One region of the Streptomyces sp. NPDC104581 genome, then DNA from elsewhere that is predicted to be linked to it. Evidence: riboswitches for the same ligand, from Rfam matches in the RefSeq annotation. Region 1 holds a riboswitch; each other region holds the start of a gene.
What was found. A riboswitch is a leader RNA that binds a small molecule or an ion and turns the genes downstream of it on or off. The one in region 1 is predicted to bind cobalamin.
Positions count from the first base shown of each region.

Region 2: another riboswitch for cobalamin. It lies ahead of ACZ61E_RS15140 (ribonucleoside-diphosphate reductase subunit alpha); the one in region 1 lies ahead of metE (5-methyltetrahydropteroyltriglutamate--homocysteine S-methyltransferase).
Region 3: another riboswitch for cobalamin. It lies ahead of ACZ61E_RS15475 (ABC transporter substrate-binding protein); the one in region 1 lies ahead of metE (5-methyltetrahydropteroyltriglutamate--homocysteine S-methyltransferase).

Region 1 covers NZ_JBVJNN010000001.1:193,690-197,723, reverse strand. The annotation lists gene ACZ61E_RS00900 (hypothetical protein) at 1-150, shown strand, start outside; partial or broken gene ACZ61E_RS00895 (DNA polymerase III) at 347-445, shown strand; cobalamin riboswitch at 558-779, shown strand; gene metE (5-methyltetrahydropteroyltriglutamate--homocysteine S-methyltransferase) at 942-3,266, shown strand; gene ACZ61E_RS00885 (hypothetical protein) at 3,410-4,034, shown strand, end outside.
Region 2 covers NZ_JBVJNN010000015.1:111,043-115,076, forward strand. The annotation lists gene ACZ61E_RS15140 (ribonucleoside-diphosphate reductase subunit alpha) at 1-1,854, opposite strand, end outside; adenosylcobalamin-variant (AdoCbl-variant) riboswitch at 2,013-2,112, opposite strand; gene ACZ61E_RS15145 (YbdD/YjiX family protein) at 2,246-2,452, opposite strand; gene ACZ61E_RS15150 (carbon starvation CstA family protein) at 2,449-4,034, opposite strand, start outside.
Region 3 covers NZ_JBVJNN010000016.1:25,072-29,105, forward strand. The annotation lists gene ACZ61E_RS15470 (FecCD family ABC transporter permease) at 1-476, opposite strand, end outside; gene ACZ61E_RS15475 (ABC transporter substrate-binding protein) at 492-1,478, opposite strand; cobalamin riboswitch at 1,520-1,672, opposite strand; gene ACZ61E_RS15480 (M67 family metallopeptidase) at 1,653-2,066, opposite strand; gene ACZ61E_RS15485 (amino acid permease) at 2,183-3,643, opposite strand; gene ACZ61E_RS15490 (DUF2017 domain-containing protein) at 3,952-4,034, opposite strand, start outside.

The DNA.
Region 1 (4,034 bases):
GCCCGGCTGGAAGCGGTCATCAACCGCCTTCCCGTCGACCCGGACAACGACTTCGGTACGATCCCGCGCCCCGTCCCCACCCTGACGCGCGACCTTCCGCACGGCCATCAGTCCGCCCCGCCCGGCCGGGCGGGGAACGCCGGCACCTGAGACCCGACGCACCGTCCGGTGACGCCCAACCACCTTCCGCCGCCTGCCACTTTGCGTCCGCCGCTCGCCGCCCGCCGGGAAACCGGATGACCGGGGACCGGGCCGTTCCTCCCCCGGCCCCATGGACGACGAGGGGCACCTGCTGAGCATGGTCGGCGTCGAGGCGACCTGTCGGGCACCGGCGAGGGACCACCGCGCCGGCCTCCCGCTGGAGGGCCGCCACCACCGGGGCGACGACGACGCGTGGAACATCGCCGCCCTCGTCGTGCGGCCGGCGGAGCGCGGGGACCGGCCCGCCCCTTCCTGCGCGCACCGGGGACCCGTCGTGCCTCCTGCGCCCGGATCGCCTCGCCCGTTCCCCCGTCCGCGATGTGGTCCACACGTGTGCGCCCGCCGCCCGGCCCTCTAGGCTGGTCGGTGCAGCTGGTTCGTCCCTGTCCGCCAGGCAGGTGCGTCGTAAGAGGGAACCCGGTGGGAATCCGGGACTGCCCCGCAGCGGTGAGTGGGAACGACCGCCGTCATACGCACTGGGCCCGGACGGGTCTGGGAAGCGACGGCCAGTAGGAGTCTCGTGAACGGTACGAGACGGGCCCACGAGTCCGAAGACCTGCCCGTTGCCCGCGCGTGACCGATCGCGCGCGGTCGTTCCGGTGACCTCGTGGGCGGGTCGGCGCACATATCGAGCGGCACGCGCGTCCGACGACGCGGCGTGGACCGCACGATCGGTCGTCCCTTCGCGCCCGCGTCCCGTCCCCGGGACCTCAAGGACACATCTCGCGAAGGAGAGTTCCGTGACAGAGAAGTCCGCGGCCGCGGCAGCACGGGCCACCGTGTACGGCTACCCCCGCCAGGGACGGAACAGGGAACTGAAGAAGGCCGTCGAGGGCTACTGGAAGGGCCGCGTCGACGCCGCCGCCCTCCGCAGGACCGCCGAGGAGCTGCGCCGTACGAACTGGCGGCAACTGGCCGAAGCGGGCATCCAGGAAGTGCCCTCCGGCGACTTCTCCTACTACGACCACGTCCTGGACACCAGCGTCATGGTCGGCGCCGTCCCCGAACGGCACCGCGCGGCGGTTGACGCCGACGCGCTGGACGGCTACTTCGCCATGGCTCGCGGCACCCGGGACGTCGCGCCGCTGGAGATGACGAAGTGGTTCGACACCAACTACCACTACCTGGTGCCCGAGTTGGGCCCGGACACCGTCTTCACCGCCGACCCGGCCAAGCAGGTCGCCGAGTTCGGGGAAGCCCTCGCGCTCGGCCTCACCGCCCGCCCGGTCCTGGTCGGCCCCGTCACCTACCTCCTGCTGGCCAAGCCCGCCCCCGGTGTCCCCGCCGGCTTCGAGCCGCTGACCCTGCTCGACCGGCTCCTGCCCGTGTACGCCGAGATCCTGGCCGACCTGCGCGCGGCGGGAGCCGAGTGGGTGCAACTGGACGAGCCCGCGCTGGTCCAGGACCGTACCCCCGCCGAACTGGAGGCCGCCGGCCGCGCCTACCGCGAGCTGGGCGGGGCGGCCGACCGGCCCAAACTGCTCGTCGCCTCCTACTTCGGCCGGCTCGGGGACGCGCTGCCCGTCCTCGCCAGGGCCCCGATCGACGGACTCGCGCTCGACCTCACCGCATCGGCCGCCGCCGACCTCGACGCCCTCGCGGCCGTCGGCGGGCTGCCCGGCAAGCGACTGGTCGCGGGCGTCGTCGACGGACGCAACATCTGGATCAACGACTACGAGAGGTCCCTCACCACCCTGGGCACGCTCCTCGGCCTCGCCGACCGCGTCGACGTCGCCGCCTCCTGCTCCCTGCTGCACGTCCCGCTCGACGCCACCGACGAACGCGACATCGACCCCGGGATCACCCGCTGGCTCGCCTTCGCCCGGCAGAAGACGGAGGAGATCGCGGTCCTGGCACGCGGACTCGGGCAGGGCACCCACGTCATCACGGCCGAACTCATCACCAATCGCGCCGCGCTCGCCTCCCGGGCCGGCTCCGCCCTCACCCGCGACCCCGCCGTGCGCGCCCGCACCGCCGCCGTCACCGACGCGGACGCACGGCGCTCCCAGCCGTACACCGAACGCACCACGGCGCAGCGGACCCGTCTCGGCCTCCCGCCGCTGCCGACGACCACCATCGGCTCCTTCCCGCAGACCGCCGAACTGCGCACCGCGCGGGCCGACTTGCGCGGCGGGCGGATCGACACCTCCGGATACGAGGAACGGATCAGGGAAGAGATCCGGGAAGTCCTGTCCTTCCAGGAGAAGACCGGGCTCGACGTCCTGGTGCACGGTGAGCCCGAACGCAACGACATGGTGCAGTACTTCGCCGAACAGCTGACCGGTTACGTCGCCACGAGCCACGGCTGGGTGCAGTCCTACGGCACCCGGTACGTGCGCCCGCCGGTCCTCGCCGGGGACATCTCCCGGCCCGGACCGATGACCGTGCGCTGGACGTCGTACGCGCAGTCGCTCACCGACCGGCCGGTGAAGGGCATGCTCACCGGGCCCGTCACGATGCTCGCCTGGTCATTCGTCCGCGACGACCAGCCGCTCGCCGACACCGCGCGCCAGGTCGCGCTCGCACTGCGCGACGAGGTCGGCGACCTCGAAGCGGCGGGCACCCCGGTCATCCAGGTCGACGAACCCGCCCTCCGCGAGACGCTGCCCCCGCGCTCCGCCGACCAGGCCGGCTACCTGGCGTGGGCGACGGAGTCCTTCCGGCTGACCACCGGCGGGGTACGGCCGGACACCCAGATCCACACCCATATGTGCTATGCCGAGTTCGGCGACATCGTCCAGGCCATCGACGACCTCGACGCCGATGTCATCAGCCTGGAGGCCGCACGCTCCCACATGCAGGTCGCCGGCGAACTCGCCGCGCACGGGTACCCGCGCGAGGCCGGACCCGGTGTCTACGACATCCACTCCCCGCGCGTCCCCACCACCGAGGAGGTCACAGCCCTGCTCCGCAAGGGACTTGAGGCCATCCCGGCCGACCGGCTCTGGGTGAACCCGGACTGCGGGCTGAAGACCCGCGGCTGGCCCGAGACGCGGGCCGCACTGGAGAACCTGGTCGCAGCTGCCCGCGCGATCCGCTCACGACCGGCCACCGACGGCTCCTGACCCGCGGGGCGCCGTGGCGGGCCGGGCCGGAGAGCGACACCTCCGGGTCCGGCCCGCCGCCGCGCCGGGCCATCTCTTTGCGGCGGCGGAGCGGGCGCATGACACTTGAGGTGCGGGGGCCACGCTCGGCGAGGGAGAGTCGTATGCCCCAGGGCGACAAGAGCCGGGACGACCACGACCGGCAGGAGTTCGACGGAGAGGAATCCGGCGCGGAAGAGGCGGAAGTCGTCGACGGGGAAGAGGAACCCGACGAATACGCCGAGGGCGAGGTGGTCGAACAGGGACCACCGGATGTCTATCTGGACGTTCCGGTGCTGAACATCGAGGAGATCCAGCTCGGCGTGCAGGATCTGCGGGCCCATGTGTCCCTGAAGGCCGAAGTCCTCGATCTGGTCCGGCTGAATGTCGGCGCGGACGTCACGCTGGGATCGGTGGACCTCGACATCAAAGGTGTCGAGGCGCAGGCGCAGCTGAAGGTCCGCCTCCACAACGTCGCGACCATCGTCAACCGTGTATTGACGACGATCGACCGGAACCCCGAAATCCTGGAGCAGTTGAGCAAGGGTCTGGGAGAGGCGGTCGAGGAAGTCGGTACGGGCGCCGGGGGAGCGGTCAAGGAGATCGGCAAGGGCACCGGTGACGCCGCCGAGAGTGTGGGCCGGGGCGCCGGCGCCGCTGTCGAGGACGTCGGCGAAGGTACGGGCAAGGCGGTGGAGGACGTGGGCGAGGGCGCCGACGAGGCCGTGAAGGACGTCGGCGGGAGCGCCG
Region 2 (4,034 bases), on a different contig from region 1:
GGTGGCCGTCGGCGCGATGGCGAGCAGCAGGGAGTTGCGCATTCCCGTCTTCGCGACGCGCGCCCGCAGGGCCTCCCACCGCTCGGGCCAGTTGAGGGTGGTGTCGTAGTGGTCCGGGTGCAGCACGCCGCGCGCCGCCCGGGTCTTCGACCAGGCGGGCAGCGGGCCCTCGCGCTCGGCGAGGTCGCAGGACGCCTCGTACGCGGCGAGCATGATCCGCTCGGCGATCCGGGTGGAGAGGGCGGCGGCCTCGGGGGAGTCGAACGGCAGCCGCTTCTTGAAGAAGACGTCCTGGAGGCCCATCAGACCCAGGCCCACCGGGCGCCACTTGGCGTTGGAGCGGCCGGCCTGCTCGGTCGGGTAGAAGTTGATGTCCACGACCCGGTCGAGGAAGGTGACGGCGGTGCGGACGCTGTCGTCCAGCCGCTCCCAGTCCAGCTCGCCGCTCCCGGTCACGAACGCCCCGATGTTGACCGAGCCCAGGTTGCAGACGGCCGTCTCGCCGTCGTCCGTGACCTCCAGGATCTCGGTGCAGAGGTTGGAGGAGTGCACGACGGCGCCGGGCTCGGCGGTCTGGTTCGCCGTACGGTTCGACGCGTCCTTGAAGGTCATCCAGCCGTTGCCGGTCTGCGCGAGCGTACGCATCATCCGGCCGTACAGCTCACGCGCCGGGATGCTCCTGCGGGCCTTGCCCGCCGCCTCGGCCGCGCGGTACGCCGCGTCGAACGCGTCGCCCCACAGGTCGACCAGCTCGGGCACGTCGGCCGGCGAGAAGAGCGACCAGTCGCCGTCCGCGTCGACCCGGCGCATGAACTCGTCGGGGATCCAGTGCGCGAGGTTCAGATTGTGCGTGCGGCGCGCCTCCTCGCCGGTGTTGTCGCGCAGCTCCAGGAACTCCTCGATGTCCGCGTGCCACGTCTCCAGATACACGCAGGCGGCGCCCTTGCGCCGGCCGCCCTGGTTGACGGCGGCGACCGAGGAGTCGAGCGTCCGGAGGAACGGCACGATGCCGTTGGAGTGCCCGTTCGTGCCGCGGATCAGCGAACCGCGGGCGCGGATACGGGAGTACGAGAGGCCGATGCCGCCCGCGTGCTTCGAGAGGCGGGCCACCTGGTGGTAGCGGTCGTAGATGGAGTCCAGCTCGTCCAGCGGGGAGTCGAGCAGATAGCAGGACGACATCTGGGGGTGCCGGGTGCCGGAGTTGAAGAGGGTGGGGGAGGAGGGGAGGTAGTCGAGTCGGCTCATCAGGCCGTACAGCGCGGCGACTTCGTCCACGGCGGCCGGGGAGTCGTCCTTGGCCAGCCCGGACGCGACGCGCAGCATGAAGTACTGCGGCGTCTCGATGACATCGCGGCTGATCGGGTGCCGGAGCAGATAGCGGCTGAAGAGGGTGCGCAGACCGAAGTAGCCGAAGCGGTCGTCGGCGGCGGGGTCGATCAGCGCGTCGAGGCGGGCGGCGTGGCGGGTGACGAACGCGGCCGTACGGTCCGCGATCAGCCCCTCCGCGTGGCCCACGGCGACCGAGGAGGAGAACGAGACGGCGCCCTGGCCCGCGGCCTCCTCCGCGATGGCGCGGGTGAGCAGGCGGGCGGCGAGGCGGGAGTACGCGGGGTCCTCGGAGATGAGCCCGGCGGCGGCCTCGGTGGCGAGTCCGCGCAGCTCGGCCTCGTCCGAGGCGGCGCTGCGGCCACGGAGCGCGGCGGCGGCGACCCTGCCGGGCTCGGTGTCGGCGAGGTCGGCGGTGAGGTCCGTGAGGAGCCGCAGAAGGCCCGTCCCGGGTCCGTCGGCCGGTCCGGCCGTCTCCCGTCCCCGCTCGGAGATCGCTGAAGCCGGATCGGCTGGCGCGATGGTCACGTGGTGCTCTCCCTCGCTCGGCTCTGGGCCTCGGGGAGGGCACGGCGGCGCACGGCAGCGTAGGCCGTCCCGGAAACGGGCGGCGCGCGGCGCGGCGTCCACCGGCCCTGCCTCGGGGCCCGGACGTCTCGGCACCCGGTTCGGTCGACCCGGATGCGCCGTCGGCAGGTGCTCGGACTCGCGGGCGCGACGAAGCGCACCACAGCACACCGTTGCGGGACAGTTCCGGATTTCCACCGGATTCTCCTGCGGCGACAGCAGACTTGAGCATACATGTGGGGCTCGTTGGGAGCGGCACCCCCCACATGTTGTGTCGGACCTCCTCGATCAGGGGGAGCGGCGAAGGGCCGCCGCTCCCCCCGGGGGAACAGCGGCCCTTCGGTCGTCATGCTCAGCAGCAGCGGAAGCCCTCCCGCGGGTCCGCCTCGCGTGCGTCCATCCGGTTCCGTTCGAAGGCGCGGCGTGTCAGGGGCTCCGCCGTCGGGTCGCAGGCGCGGGTGTGGGCCACGTAGTGGTCGTACGCCGACTCGCCCGTCAACTCCCTCACGTACCAGCGGATCCGGCCCACCGCGTGGCGCACCTTCGCCGCCGAGGTCATGACCGGCCCGTCCCGGCGCCCGCCCCGGCCGACGCCTTCGTCTCCGCCGCGGCCAGTTCCGCCTTCTCCTCCTTCGTCGCGAACATGCCCGCCGGCGCGACCAGTTCCGACTTCACGTACGGCGTCTCCGAGAGCTTGACGCTCTCCGGGTGCCGGATCGCCTTGTAGCAGACGCGGCCGGCGTCCGCGATGACCACGATGATCAGGATCGCGAAGAGCGCGCAGAGCACGCCGTCCACCGTCGAGTTGGTGACGACCGTGTGCATGTCGTCCATCGTCTTCGCCGGAGGGAGCACCTCGCCGTTGTCGATGCCCGTCTGGTAGACCTCGCGCTGCTTGAAGAAGCCGACCTTCGGGTCCTCGGAGAAGATCTTCTGCCAGCTCGCGGTGAGCGTGACCGCCGCGTCCCAGGCCAGCGGAACCGCCGTCACCCAGGCCCATTTGAGGCGCCCGGACTTCACCAGCAGCGTCGTGCACACGGCGAGCGCCACCGCGGCCAGGAGCTGGTTCGCGATGCCGAACAGCGGGAAGAGCTGGTTGATGCCGCCCAGCGGGTCGTGCACGCCGACCCAGAGGAAGTAGCCCCACGCGCCGACGACCACGGCGCTGGCGAACCAGACGCCCGGCTTCCAGCTGACCTGGCGCATCGGCTTGTACACGTTGCCGAGCATGTCCTGGAGCATGAAGCGCCCGACGCGCGTCCCCGCGTCCACCGTCGTCAGGATGAACAGCGCCTCGAACATGATGGCGAAGTGGTACCAGAACGCCTTCATCCCCGCGCCGCCGATGACGGACGAGAAGATCTCGGCCATGCCGAGCGCGAAGGTCGGCGCGCCGCCGGTCCGCGACAGCAGGCTCGACTCCTCGACGTCCTTGGCCGCCTGGGCGAGTTGGTCCGGCGAGATGGTGAAGCCGAGGTTGGCGACCGCCTGGGAGGCGGACTCGACCGTGCCGCCGATGACTCCGGCGGGGGAGTTGATCGCGAAGTAGAGACCCGGGTCGATGATGCACGCCGTGATCATCGCCATGATCGCGACGAACGACTCGGTGAGCATCGCGCCGTACCCGATCATCCGGATCTGGGTCTCCTTCTGCACCATCTTCGGTGTGGTGCCCGAGGAGATGAGGGAGTGGAAACCGGACAGCGCGCCGCACGCGATCGTGATGAAGACGAACGGGAACATCGATCCGGCGAAGACCGGGCCGTCACCGCGGCTCGCGAACTCCGTGACCGCGTCCATCTTCATCGTCGGCAGCGCCACGACCACGCCGATCGCCAGCAGCGCGATCGTGCCGACCTTCATGAAGGTCGACAGGTAGTCGCGCGGCGCCAGCAGCATCCAGACCGGCAGCACGGACGCCAGGAAGCCGTACACGATCATCCAGATGACCAGCGTGCCGGCCTCCAGCGTGAAGGTGTCGGCGAGCGAGGACTCGGCGACCCAGCCGCCGGCCACGATCGCGAGCAGGAGCAGCGCCACGCCGATGAGCGAGACCTCGCTGACCTTGCCCGGCCGCATCACCCGCAGATACACGCCCATGAAGAGCGCGATCGGGATGGTCATCGCGATGGAGAAGACAC
Region 3 (4,034 bases), on a different contig from region 1:
GTCATGGTGCCGCCGCGCCTGGCCAGCGCGTAGACGAGGGTCATGGCGGTGAGCGAGCCGGCGAAGGCCGCCGCAGGCATGGCGACGGTGGTGGTGATCCCGGCGCCGACACCGCCGCCGACACCGAGGACCAGGACGAGTACGGCGCCGGCGGACGCCCCCGAGGAGATGCCGAGGAGGAACGGGTCGGCCAGCCGGTTGCGGACGAGGGCCTGGAGGACGGTCCCGACGACGGCGAGCCCGGCGCCGACGACGGCGCCGAGCAGCACGCGCGGCAGCCGCACGTCCAGGACGATCGTGCGGAAGGGACTGGGCTCCGCGCCGCCGGTGAGGATCGTGAGGACCTCACCGGGCGGGATACGGACGGAGCCGAGCGCGAGCCCGGCGACGGCGGCGCAGGCGAGGGCCACGGCGAGCGAGGCGAGCACGAGGGCGTGCCGCAGCCGGCGGTGGCCGGGCGGGGTCCGGCAGGTCATGACGGCGGGAGCCCTCTAGAGTCCCGCCCCTGGGTGGAGTTGGGCCGCGAGGCGCCGGACGGCGGCGGGGGCGCGGACGCCGAGGACGGCGTCGGAGAGCGGCAGGACGGCGAAGCTCCTGTTCCTGATCGCCGGGACGTCCTTCAGTACGGGGTCCTCCAGCAGGCGCTTCTTCTTCTGCGCGACGGTGGTGGCGCCGTAGTCGTAGATCACGATCGTCTCGGGCTCGCGGGCCACGACCTGCTCCCAGGTGGCGTCGCCGAAGGACTTGTCGAGGTCGGCGAAGACATTGCGTCCGCCGGCCCGCCGGATCAGCTCGTTGCCGATGCCCCTGCCGCCCGCGGTGAACGCGGTCTTGTCGCCGCTGTCGTAGACGAAGACCGGGACGGGCTCCACGTCCTCGGTCGCGGCGGCGGTGGTGGCGAGGGTGGTGCGCGCTCCGGCGGTCCACTTCTCGGCGCGGTCGGCGACACCGAAGGTACGGCCGACCTCGCGGACCTCGCGGAACACGTCGTCCATGGAGGTCCGGCCCTCGGCGCAGCTCTCCAGGTTGAGCCGGGTGTCGATGCCGGCGTCCTTGAGTTCGTCGCGGGTGCGGCCGTCCTTGGCGGCGAAGGCGCTCGCGTAGCCGCCGTAGACGAAGTCGGGGTTCGCGGCGAGGAGTCTCTCCTTGGAGGGGTACTCCTCGGCGATGACCGGGACGCTGTCGTACGCCTTCCGGTAGGCGGGGAGGACGGCGTCGTCCAGCCAGGCGGTGCCGATGAGGGAGTCGGTGAGGCCGAGCTCGATCATGATCTCGGTGACGTGCTGGTTCATCGTGACCACGCGCTTCGGGGGTGCCTCGAAGGTGGTCCGCACACCGCAGTTGGTGACGGTGTACGGGAATCCGCCGGCCGGTGCCCCGGAGGCACGGACGGGGTCCGGGGTGGCGCCGCAGGCGGCGAGCGGGAGCAGCAGCGGTAGCAGGACCGCCGGTATGAGCGCGTGGCGTCGCGAGGGCATGACTGGGCCTCCTCCGGGGGATTTCCGCGTCCCCTGGCATGGTGGGAGAAGGGCGACAGGTCAGTTCCTGGCTTCCGGGCCCCCGCTCGCGCGCGGGGCCCGGTCACAGTGGCGGGACCGTGCCGGATTCACACCGGCTTCCTGGGTCCTGCCGCCCTGGACGGCGTCAGTTTGTCAGACGACCTCGACCTCTTCCTCCGTGACCTCGCCGTCGACGATGCGGTACGAGCGGAACTGGAAGGGGCCCATGTCGTCGGTGTCGGCGGTGGAGACCAGGACGTAGTGGGCGAACGGCTCCATCGCCAGGTCGATGTCCCGGCGGGAGGGGTACGCCTCGGTCGCGGTGTGCGAGTGGTAGATGACCACCAGGTCCTCGTTGCGCTCGCGCAGCTCGTCGTCGAGCTTCTTGTGGTCGTCCGCGTCGAACTCGTAGAACGTGGGCGAGCGGGCCGCGTTGAGCATCGGGATGAAGCGCTCGGGCCGGTCGCTGTCCTCGGGGCCCGCGATCACGCCGCACGCCTCGTCGGGGTGGTCCGCCCGCGCGTGGGCGACGATCTGGTCGTACAGCGCCTGGGTGATGGTCAGCATGGGGTGAAGGATAGACAGGTGGCCTCCGTGTGTGAGACACGGAGGCCACCTGGTGAGACGGGTGCCGGGACGCCCGGCGGCCGACGGGGAGCCGCCGGGACGTCGCGGGGTGGGTGTCAGTCGCCGGCCTTGGCGAACTCCGGCTCGTTCGGGCCCTCGGGGGCGCGCGCCGCGAGTTCCGGGTTGCGGCTCTTGAGCAGCGCCCAGCCGCCGACGAGGAACACCGCCCAGAGCGCGCCGACGTACAGCGAGACACGGGCGTCGGAGTCGTAGGCGATCAGACAGGTCACGAAGGACAGGAACGCCAGCGCCACCCAGCTCAGGGCCGAGCCGCCCGGGGCCGGGAACGGGGACGTCGGGAGCCGGCCCGCGACGACGGCGGAGCGGTACTTGATGTGGCTGATGAGGATCATCATCCAGGTCCAGATACCGGCGGCGGTGGCCACCGAGGTGACGTACAGGAACGCCTTCTCGGGGACGACGTAGTTGAGGACGACGCCGATGCCCATCAGCGCGACGGACGCCGCGATGCCGGTGGCCGGTGTCCGGCGCCTGTTGAGCCTGCCCAGGGCCTTCGGCGCCTCCTTGTTGGCGGAGAGGTCGCGGAGCATCCGGCCGGTGGAGTACATACCGGAGTTGCAGGACGACAGCGCCGCCGTCAGCACGACGAAGTTGACGATTCCGGCGCCGAGCGGAATGCCGATCCTGGCGAACGCGTGCACGAACGGGCTCTCGCCCTCGCTGAACTCGGTCCACTTCACGACGGCGAGGATGACGGTGAGCGCGCCGACGTAGAAGACGATGATGCGCCACGGCAGCGTGTTGATCGCCTTGGGGAGCGTCTTCTCCGGGTTCTCGGACTCGCCCGCCGTGACGCCGACGAGTTCGACGGCGAGGTAGGCGAACATGACGCCCTGGAGGGTCATCAGGCTGGAGCCGATGCCGTTGGGGAAGATCCCGCCGTGCTGCCAGAGGTTGCCGGTGGCCGCGGTGTCGCCGGCGTCGGAGAAGCCGAGGGTCAGGACGCCGAGGCCGATGACGATCATGCCGATGATGGCGGTGACCTTGACCATCGAGAACCAGAACTCGACCTCGCCGAAGATCTTGACGGAGATCAGGTTGACGCCGAAGAGCACCAGGAGGAACACCAGGGCGCTGACCCACTGGGGGATCGCGGGGAACCAGAAGTGGATGTAGATCGCCGCGGCCGTGAGCTCGGCCATGCCGGTCACGATCCACATGAGCCAGTACGTCCAGCCGGTGACGTAACCGAAGAACGGGCCGAGGAACTCGCGGGCGTACTCCGCGAAGGAGCCGGAGACCGGCCGGTAGAGCAGCAGTTCGCCGAGCGCCCGCATGATGAAGAAGATCACCACGCCGGCGAGGGCGTACATCAGGATGATGCTCGGCCCGGCCTTGGCGATGTTCGCGCCGGCGCCCATGAACAGACCGACGCCGATGGCGCCGCCGATCGCGATCATCTGGACCTGGCGGCTGCCGAGTCCGCGTTCGTAGCCCTCCTCCGAGGTGTCCGCGGAGGGCCTGTCCGAGGTGTTGTCGACCTGTGGGGAGGTCATGGTGATGCGCCCTTTCTCCCTAGCCTGTGCCGGTGGTCGTGAAGATTTACCACGGGCCGGGCCGCGATCCGCGGAGGCGGCTGTGGCGCGGCACACAGGAAGAAGCGGACGAATCTCCCCCCGAATCGCAAAGCGTGCGGGGGCGGTGACGCGATCGTTGTCCGGAGTTGAGTGTCCGCCGAGGAAGCGGAGCATGTCCGTCCGGAGACGGTGTGACGGAGGCGGTCGGACCCTGTGACGGGCCCGTCGCGGGAGCGGGGCGCGGAGGCCGGACCGGCGGACCCGTCAGGGCATCACACACCGGACCGTCACGGCATCATCGTCTCGACGAGCGTCTCCTGAAGCGCCCCGAGCCACAGGTACGCCATCACCATCGGCTTGCGCGGGTCGG